DNA from 3 places in the Candidatus Palauibacter soopunensis genome. Region 3 is predicted to be linked to each of the others. Evidence: riboswitches for the same ligand, from Rfam matches in the RefSeq annotation. Region 3 holds a riboswitch; each other region holds the start of a gene.
What was found. A riboswitch is a leader RNA that binds a small molecule or an ion and turns the genes downstream of it on or off. The one in region 3 is predicted to bind S-adenosylmethionine.

Region 1 (3,271 bases), on a different contig from region 3:
GAGGCTGAACCGCTCCCGCCCGAGCGCGGACGCGATCAGGAGCACCCACACGGGACTCGTGGACAGGAGCAGCGCGGCGTTCCCGGTAAGCGTCAGGTCGATCCCGTAGATGAAGGTGGCCTGGAAGATCACGTGGCCTACCACCGCGAGTCCCAGGATCCGCGGCCACTCGCTCCGCGGAGGGAGGACCGGTCGCCCCGTGGCCCGGAGGAGGCACCAGACCGCCAGCGCCGCGAACGGGAAACGCACGGCGTTGAATGCGAGCGGATCGAGTTCCCGCAGGACGACCTTCACGACGGAGAAGTTGATGCCCCAGATGATCGCCGTGGCCAGGAGTCCGAGGTCGACCGTGAGGTCGCGCGCTCGCCGCCGGGAAGGGTGGCCGCTCGAAGAGTTCGTCAATCGCGCTCGCCGTGGGGAAAGGGACGAGGGAGCCCCCGGCCGAACACCGGGGAGGGAACGGCTGAGTATATTCCGGGAGTGCTCCGGGAGTCGACCGCCGAGCGTCGACCGGCTGGAATCGAGCGCACACGCCCTTGCGAAACGAGCGTCGCGATGAATGACGGATTCATGCAGCGGGCCATCGATCTGTCCGAGCGCAGCGTGGACGAGGGCGGCGGGCCGTTCGGCGCCGTCGTCGTGAAGGACGGCGAGGTCGTGGCGGAGGGGACGAACCGCGTGACGCTGGACAACGATCCCACGGCCCACGCCGAAGTCCGGGCGATTCGAAAGGCCTGCGAAATTCTGGGCACGTTCGATCTCGGCGACTGCGAGATCTACGCGAGTTGCGAGCCGTGTCCGATGTGCCTGGGAGCGATCTACTGGAGCCGGATCCGCCGCGTGTACTACGCGAACACCCGGGAGGACGCGGCGCGCATCCGGTTCAGCGACGAAGACATCTACGACGAGTTCTCCCGGCCGCTCGCGGAGCGCCGGATCGTGTCGCTCGTGCGGATCTCCTCCGCCCGGGCGCGGGACGCCTTCGAGCGCTGGATCCGAAAATCGGACCGGACGCCGTACTAGCGCCGCCGCATCCGTCGCGGCGCGGTTTGACATCCGACGGTCGCCCCTATAGAACTGCCCGCACGACAACTCATCGAGACCGGCTGAGGGACAGGCCCGTTGACGCCGGGGCAACCTGCGGGAAGTGGCATTCCCGCGAAGGTGCCAACTCCTGCGGTGGACTCGCATCCGCCGTGAAGATGAACCGCCCGCCGCCCTTCGAGGCGGTAGCCGCAGTCTCAGGGTGTCGAATCTCCGGAGTCCGATGAGGTGCACTCGAGACTCGGAGAGGTCATGATGACCCACCGCTCTGCCGCTCGCGTTGCCTCTTCCCCCGTCACACGCGCCGTGCGGGCGGGGCTCGGCGCCGACACCGCCCATCGGGCGATCATGCCGCCGATCCATCTCTCCACCAACTTCTTCTTCGACGCTCCGGGCGTGTACGCGAAGTACGACTACACGCGTACGGCCAACCCGACGCGCGATCTCGCGGCCGACACCATCGCCGAACTCGAGGGAGGGTGCGGTGCGGTCGTCACCTCTTCCGGCATGTCGGCGATCGCCGTGTCGACGCGCCTGCTTTCGGGCGGCGATCTGCTCCTGGCGCCCCGCGACTGCTACGGAGGCAGCTACCGCCTCTTCTCCGCCGAGGCGAGCCGTGGCGGGTATCGCGTCGAGTTCGTCGACCCGTGGGACCCGGCGTCGCTCGAACTCGCCCGCCGACTTCGGCCCCGGATGATCTGGATCGAGACGCCGAGCAACCCACGCCTGCGGATCACCGACATTGCCGCGTGGGCGCGGGTGGCGCGCGACATCGGGGCGATCTGCGTGGCCGACAACACCTTCCTCTCGCCCGTCAACCAGCGCCCCCTGGAGTTCGGCGCCGGTCTCGTCGTGCACTCGACGACGAAGTTCCTGAACGGGCACGGCGACGTGGTGGGCGGGGCGGTGGTGGCGGCGGACGAGGATCTGCTCGAAGAAATCGCCTGGTGGACCAACGTCATGGGCGTATCGGGGGCGCCGTTCGACTCGTATCTGACGCTCAGGGGGATGCGGACCCTTCACGCGCGCAGCCGCGTACACGAAGCGAACGCGCTCCGCATCGTGGATCTGCTGGACCGCAGCGACGTGGTCGCCCGCGTCCATCACCCGAGCCTGCCCGATCATCCCGGGCACGATATCGCGCGGCGGCAGCAGACGGGGTGGGGCAGCCTCGTTTCGTTCGAACTGCGCGGCGGACGAGCGGCGGTGGATGCCTTCGTGGACCGTATCGAACACTTCGCCCTGGCCGAGTCGCTGGGCGGCGTGGAGAGCCTGGTCGCGCACCCCTGGACGATGACGCACGCGTCGATGGATGAACCCGCGCGCCGGGCGGCGGGGATCGGCGAGGGGCTGCTCCGGTTGTCGGTGGGGATCGAGGCCTGCGAGGACCTGGAGGCCGATCTGGAGCGGGCGCTCGCCGCGGCTGACCGCCCGACAGCGTGCGCTGCCCGGGTGCGCGCGGCGCAACGTTGACCGGGAGCCCCGCATTCTCTAAGGTGCCGCCGCCGCCGACACGGCCGCTTTCCAGTCGGTCGGCGCGCCGATCCGCGGGAGGGAAGGGGAACCATGGCAAACCAGGTCGACGCCGGACGATCCAGGCGCCCCATGCGCCTGCTGGCCGGCGTCCCGGTCGCCCTTTCGCTCCTCTTCGCCGGCCTCGCCGAGGGCTCGCATACGCACGACGGCGCGGCCGACTCCCCGGCGGCGTGTGCGGTATGTGAACTGTCGCACAATGTGGGGCCCGTGGCGTCCTCGGCGACGCCGAGCTTCGGCGGGCCCGGTCCCGTACACGCTCCCGCGCTTCGCGGCCACCGGCTGAGTGCCCGGCCCGTCCAACTCCCCCCCCACCGCAGCCGCGCGCCTCCGCCTCCGATCTCTCTGTAGCGAAGAGCCCCTCCGCCGATCCGGAGATCGGCGGGAGACTTGTCGACCGTTGCGCCGGTGACGGCGCGGCAAACGCGAGAGATGGAGATCCATGCAGACCGCCGATTCGGGTGCGGGGCGACCGCCCCTCCTCGAGGCCCGCGGGCTCAGCAAGCGCTACGGCGCCACGCAGGCCCTCGATTCCCTCGACCTGGCCATCGAGCCGGGAGAGGTCTACTGCCTCCTCGGCCCCAACGGGGCGGGGAAGACCACGACGATCAACCTTTTCCTCGGCTTCGTGTCGCCGTCCGGGGGCCAGGCCCTGGTGTCCGGCATGGACGTGTCCACCCACGACCGGGAGACG
Region 2 (3,271 bases), on a different contig from region 3:
CACGACGGGCGCCAACCGGTGGCGGGAGGGCGCGGAGTGGCCGCCGCCGGGGACGGAGGAAGTGCCCTGGTATCTGCACAGCCGCGGGCGCGCGAACCGGGGCGACGACGCCCGGCTCGATCCGGAGCCTCCCGGGGACGAGCCGCCGGACCGCTTCGAGTACGATCCGCGCGATCCGGCGCCCTCACTCGGGGGCAATCTCTCTTCCCGGCTGATCACGACCCACGCCGAGACGCCGATGCGGGGCGGCCCCGTCGAGCAGGCGCCGCTCGAGCGGCGGCCCGACGTGCTCGTCTACACCTCGCGGGTTCTGGAGGACGATCTCGAGGTCACGGGGCCGGTCGAGGTCGTGCTCTACGCTGAATCTTCGGCGCGCGACACGGACTTCGTGGCGCGGGTGACGGACGTCGATCCGGCGGGAGGATCATTCGTATTCACAGAGGGGATCCTGCGCGCGCGATATCGAGGGGGGTTGGACCGGACGGAGCTTCTGGAGCCGAACGAAGCCACCGAGTTCCGGATCCGGCTCTATCCGATGAGCCACGTGTTCCGGGCCGGCCACCGGATCAGGCTTCAGATCACGAGCAGTTGCTTCCCCCGCTTCAGCCGCAACCTCAACACGGGGGAGGACGTGGGGACGGGCACGCGCATGCGGACGGCGCGGAACACGGTCCTGCACACCGCCGCATATCCTTCGTGCGTGCGGCTTCCCGTCGCGGCGGCGGCGCCCGGCTGAACCCGCGAGTCATCCGGCTGAGCCCGCGAGGGCCTGCGGTTCCGTCGCGAAGAGACTCTCCCTCAGGGCTTCCTCGTAGTCGGGCGCGTGGAGCAGGAAGGCGTCGTGGCCCGCGTCGGAGTTCAGAATCCGCAGGCGAGAAGGCGCGCCGATCCGGCCTGCGGTCTCCAGGAGCAGCCAGGGCGGGACCAGCGTGTCCTCCTCCCACCCGATGAGCCAGGCGGGGACGCCGAGTTCGTCCGGACGCAGGTCGCACAGGTCGACCGAAGCCGACAGCGTCAGATAGGTCTCCGCCTCGAACCGTTCCGCGAACTCCCGTCCCTGTTTCTCCAGGTAGCGGCCGACGGCGTAGACCGGGGCGCCATCCTCCCACTCCCAGTCGTGCGGGAAGCGGGCGTCGAGCCCTTCCGCGGACTTGTAGGTCGTGAACGCCAGCGCCCTGGCGAGCGCCACGCCTTCGCTCCCCCGGCCGTGCCGGAGCGCGAACTCGACGATCCAGCGCTGCACCGCGTGGATTCCGATGGCCTGGGGATGGCCGCGGTGCGCCGCGCCGATCAGCACGACGCCGTCGAGGCGGGCGGGATGGCGGATCCCCATCGCCAGCGCGACCATGCCGCCGTAGGAGGCGCCCAGCATGCGGTGGGCCCGTTCGACACCGAGGTGGCGCAGCGCGACCGCGACGGCGTCCGCCTGGTCTCCGGGCGTGAGATGGATCCGATCCGGCGACTCGAACGTCCCGGGAGATCCGAGGAAGTCGATCGCGAGCAGCCGCCAGCGGTTCGTGTCGATGGCCAGACCCGGGCCCGCCAGCTTCCTCCACCAGCCGGGCGCGGGGTCCAGGGCGTTGGCGCAGACGTGGCGGTCGGCGGAGATCCCCCCCATCGCGACGAGCAGCGGGGCGCCCTCGGGTCCGGCGAGTTCGTAGCGCACCCGGAAGCAGGCGTCGATCCCGGCCTCCAGTTCCGGTCTCCACGCCGCCGGCATCGCGACGGCGCCCCTCCGACCCTCCGGCAGTACGGCGTTCAAGCTGTGTCTCCGTTTCGGCTCGCGTCTGTGGTTCGCGACGCCAACTCCGGAGCAGCCGACCGACCGTGCGGGTCCGACGCTCATCTCTCGGACCCGTGTTCGGGGTCCGCAGGAGTTGGCACCGCTGGGCGTTGCGCCCCGGTTGCCCCGGCTTCAAAGGGCCCGTCCCTCAGCCGGTCTCGATGAGTAGCGGCCGACCCTAATGGGTCCGGCAACGGCGGTCAAGAAACACGCGCGGCGCCTCTCGCCCGGCTTCGCCCGCCAAAACTTGACGCGCCGCCCACGACCCTGTAGCCTCCGCGCCCACAACGCTCATCGAGACCGGTCGAGGGACAGGCCCGAAGACACCGGGGCAACCTGTGGAAGGTGGCTCTTCCACTGATGTGCCAACTCCTGCGACGGATGTAATCCGTTGGTAGATGAGTCGCCCGCCGCGCTTCATTGCACGGCAGCTGCAGTTCCCAGGGCGTCGCTTCTCCGGAGTCCGCTGAGCGTGAATCGAGACTCGGGGGGAGGCGTTTCATTGCGCGAAGTTCGCCGCGTTCACGTACTCAAATTCGGTTCATCCGTGCTGGCGCATCCGGCCGCATACCGGCTGGCGGTCGAGGAGATCCGGGCTGAAGTCGCCGCCGGCGCGAAGGTCGTTGCCGTCGTGTCGGCCATGGGGGACACCACCGACGATCTTCTTTCCGCGGCGCGCGAAGTTGCGCCCTCGCTCCCGGACGACCTCATCGGATCTCTCCTCGCGCCCGGGGAGGAAGCGTCCGTCGCCCTGCTGCACCTCGCCCTGGTGACGGGGCGCGTGCGTGCGGTGGGCATGTCGTTCTCGCGCCTGCCGATCCGCACCCGGGGGCCGCTCGGGGCCGCCGAGCCGGTGGACGTGGACGCTCGGGCGATCGAGACGGCCCTGGCCACGCACGACGTGATCGTCCTTCCCGGATTCGTGGGCGTCGACGCCACGGGCATCACGTCGCTGCTCGGGCGGGGAGGCTCGGACCTTACGGCGCTTTTCCTCGCACACGCGCTCGGCGCGGCGGAAGTCCGTCTCGTGAAGGATGTGGATGGGATCTTCCCGGCCGACCCGAAACGGTTCCCGCACGTCAAGCCGATCCGCCGGACATCGTGGAGCGAGGCCCGGCGAACGGGCGCCGGAGTCGTTCAGGACCGGGCGCTGAGCTTCGCCGAGCGGCACCGGGTCGCCTTCAGGGTGGCGGCTCCAGGCGGCACGGGCACCTGGGTCGGCAGAAACGACCCGCCGCCCGACACCGGCCATGGCGGAGAGGAGCGTGCCCGATGCGCCTGACCCATCCGTCGAATGAACGCGTGCCCGTGGCCGTCCTGGGCGCGACCGGGATCGTCGGGCAGCGGCTCGTTCGGATGCTGGACGGCCACCCGACGCTCCGGCTTGCGGCGGTCGCCGCGTCCGAGACGCATGCGGGCGAGAGGTACGGCGACGTGGTCCGGTGGAGTCTCGGAGGAGATCCTCCCGCGGAGGCTGTTCCGCTGCCC
Region 3 (3,271 bases):
CGATCGCGTGGTACAGGAAGGCGGTGTGCATCGCCTCCCGCACGGCGTCGTTCCCCCGGTAGGAGAAGGAGATATTGCTGACTCCGCCGCTCGTCATCGCGCCCTGGAGTTCGCTCTTGATCCGGCGGACGGCCTCGATGAAGGCGACCCCGTACTCGTCGTGTTCCGCGATGCCCGTCCCCACCGCGAAGACGTTGGGGTCGAAGATGACCTCCCCCGGACGGAAGCCGGCGCCGAGCAGGAGGCGGTAGGCGCGGGCACAGATCTCGAGCTTGCGGTCCACCGTGTCCGCCTGCCCCCGCTCGTCGAAGGCCATGACGATGACGCCGGCCCCGTAGCGGCGGATGAGGGCCGCCTGCTCGAGAAACGCCTCCTCCCCCTCCTTGAGCGAAATCGAGTTCACGACCGCCCTTCCCTGGGTGCACTTCAGCCCCGCCTCGATGACCTCCCAGCGCGAGGAGTCGATGACGGTCGGTACGCGGGCGATGTCCGGTTCCGCCGCAATCAGGTTCAGGAAGCGCGTCATGGCGGCCTCGGAGTCGAGGAGACCCTCGTCCATGTTCACGTCGAGAAGCTGCGCCCCGTTGACGACCTGGTCGCGCGCGACCTCGACCGCCTCGTCGAAGTCGTCCTCCCGGATCAGACGCGCGAAGCGGGCCGAACCCGTGACGTTCGTGCGCTCGCCGATGTTCACGAACAGCGTGTCGGGCCGGATCGCGAGCGGCTCGAGTCCCGAGAACCGGGGCAGCGGCTCGATCACGGGCACCTGTCGTGCCGGCACGCCCTCCATGCGCTCGGCGATGGCCCGGATGTGGTCCGGCTCCGTCCCACAGCAGCCGCCGACGACGTTGAGGAGTCCGCGGTCGGCGAAATTGCCCAGCAGGTCCGACACCTGGGCGGGCGTGTCGTCGTAGCCCCCGAACTCGTTCGGGAGCCCCGCGTTCGGATGGCAGCTCACGGGGACGTCGGCCACGGCGGAGAGTTCCGCGACGTAGGGCTCGAGTTCTTCGGCTCCGAGCGCGCAGTTGAGGCCGACGAAGAGGGGGTCCGCGTGGCGGATCGAGAGCCAGAACGCCTCGACCGTCTGCCCCGAGAGCGTGCGCCCGGACAGGTCCGTAATCGTCCCCGACACGGCGATGGGGAGCGCCTCGCCAAGCTCCGCGCCGAGTTCGAGGATCCCGTAGATCGCGGCCTTCGCGTTGAGCGTATCGAACACGGTCTCGACGAGCAGCACGTCGGCGCCGCCCTCCAGCAGCCCCTCCGCCTGGGCGCGGTACGCCGCGGCCAGTTCGTCGAACGTGACGGCGCGAAAGGCGGGGTTCTCCACGTCCGGCGAAAGGGACGCCGTCCGGTTCGTCGGGCCGAGGCTCCCGAGCACGAAGCGGGGGCGGGACGGAGCGTCGCGCGTGAAGTCGTCGGCCGCCCGGCGCGCGAGCCGCGCGGCCGCCACGTTGAGTTCGTGGATCAGCCGCTCGTTGCCGTGCTCCGGCGAGATGCCGTAGTCCGTCTGGGATATCGCCTGCGCGTTGAACGTGTTCGTCGTGATGAAATCGGCCCCGGCCTCCAGGTAGCTGCGGTGCAGGGACTCGATGTCGTCGGGACGGGTGAGGCACAACACGTCGTGGTTCCCGAACAGGGGCTGCGGATGATCCGCGAGCGGACCCGCGCGATAGGCCGCCTCATCGAGGCCCAGCCGCTGGATCATCGTTCCCGTGCCGCCATCCATCAGGAGAATGCGCCGGTCGAGCGCTTCCCGAATCTGTGCGACGCGCTTTCTTCGCCCTTCGGACACGGCGTTCACCCCAAAAAAAGCCCGGCCGCTAAAGAATCGCGCCCGGGGCGTGGCTCTTTAGCGATTGTTTTACGTGGCTGCAATCCGCCTCAAATCACCACGTCCGGTACGTTCCGGAAGATCGAAACTAGCGCGCGCGCGACAAAATGGGAAACTTTGGGCGCGTCCGCTTAAACAACCTGACGGCGGGGTGTGTTTCGGCTGATATGGGATGCAGACATGGAGCGGGCCGCGCGGCGTTCGTCCTCGCGGCTCTCGCGATAGACGGGGCGGGGTGGGGGCTTTCCGGGCAGCAGGAGGGACTCTCGCCGCCCGAAGGGCCCGAAGCGACCGTCTTCCGGGGCGGCGTGGCGCCGGCGGCCGTGGACGCGGTGCGTCGCGAGGGGGCGCTCTCGATCGACGGGCGCCTCGACGATCAGGCGTGGCAGCCGGCCCCCATCATCACCGATTTCGTCCAGGGCGTGCCCCTGGAGGGCGCGGAGCCGTCCGAGCCGACCGAGGTGCGGGTCGTGTTCGACGACGCGGCGATCTACGTCGCCGCGCGGATGTACGAAAGCGACCCGAACGTGATCCGGGCGCGCCTCACCCGTCGGGATGAGCGCGGTTCCTTCGATTCCTTCAAACTCTCCCTCGATCCGAATCGGGACGGGCTGACCGGCTACGAGTTCGAGGTCAGCGCCGCGGGCGCGGAGACGGACCGGTACCTGTTCGGCGACACCCAGGAGGACGTGAACTGGGATGCGATCTGGGACTCCGCCGTGCAGGTCGACGACCGGGGGTGGACCGTGGAGATGCGGATCCCGCTCTCCCAGATCCGCTACGAAGCGCGTCCCGGCATGCAGACCTGGGGAATCAACTTCGAGCGGCGGCGGCTCGAGACGAACGAGACGGACTACTTCGCCCTGCAGTCGCGCACGGCCCGGGGGCGGGTGAGCCAGTTCGGCACGATCGACGGATTGCAGCTCCCGCGGTCGAGCCGGAGGTTCGAGGTTCGGCCTTTCGCCGTGTCCCAGTACCACACCGCCCCGGCGGCGGCGGGAAACCCGCTGTTCGACGGCACCGAGATGGAGCCGCGCGGCGGCCTCGACATGAGCATGGGGATCGGCTCCGCCTTCAGCCTCGATGCGACGGTCTACCCCGACTTCGGGCAGGTCGAGGTGGATCCCGAGGTCATCAACCTCACGGCCTTCGAGACGTTCTTCCCCGAGAAGCGCCCCTTCTTCGTGCGCGACGCGCAGATCTTCACCTTCGCCGGCTCGCGCGGCGGCCGCATGGGCGGCGGCAAGGCGCTCTTCTTCAGCCGGCGGATCGGGCGGGAGCCGCGGGGGTCCGGGCCCTGGGACGCGGACTTCCACGCCGAGCCCCACCTGACGTCGATCCTGGGGGCGGCGAAGCTCACGGGCCGGACGCGGAGCGGTCTCTCCGTCGGCGCGCTGGCGGCCGTGACCGGACGTGAGATGGGGCAGGCGTACTTCGCGC

Region 1: it holds a riboswitch for S-adenosylmethionine, as region 3 does, so the genes downstream of both, metB (cystathionine gamma-synthase) here and metH (methionine synthase) in region 3, are expected to answer to the same signal.
Region 2: it holds a riboswitch for S-adenosylmethionine, as region 3 does, so the genes downstream of both, RN901_RS01785 (alpha/beta fold hydrolase) here and metH (methionine synthase) in region 3, are expected to answer to the same signal.

Annotation. Positions count from the first base shown of each region.
Region 1 is NZ_CANPVT010000038.1:10,237-13,507, forward strand. It holds gene RN901_RS10305 (EamA family transporter) at 1-402, opposite strand, end outside; gene RN901_RS10310 (nucleoside deaminase) at 556-1,023, shown strand; SAM riboswitch class I at 1,091-1,209, shown strand; gene metB (cystathionine gamma-synthase) at 1,300-2,517, shown strand; gene RN901_RS10320 (ABC transporter ATP-binding protein) at 3,020-3,271, shown strand, end outside.
Region 2 is NZ_CANPVT010000002.1:343,464-346,734, reverse strand. It holds gene RN901_RS01790 (CocE/NonD family hydrolase) at 1-736, shown strand, start outside; gene RN901_RS01785 (alpha/beta fold hydrolase) at 746-1,762, opposite strand; SAM riboswitch class I at 1,840-1,951, opposite strand; SAM riboswitch class I at 2,072-2,188, shown strand; gene RN901_RS01780 (hypothetical protein) at 2,256-3,065, shown strand; gene asd (aspartate-semialdehyde dehydrogenase) at 3,056-3,271, shown strand, end outside.
Region 3 is NZ_CANPVT010000052.1:196,506-199,776, forward strand. It holds gene metH (methionine synthase) at 1-1,792, opposite strand, end outside; SAM riboswitch at 1,830-1,903, opposite strand; gene RN901_RS13240 (DUF5916 domain-containing protein) at 1,999-3,271, shown strand, end outside.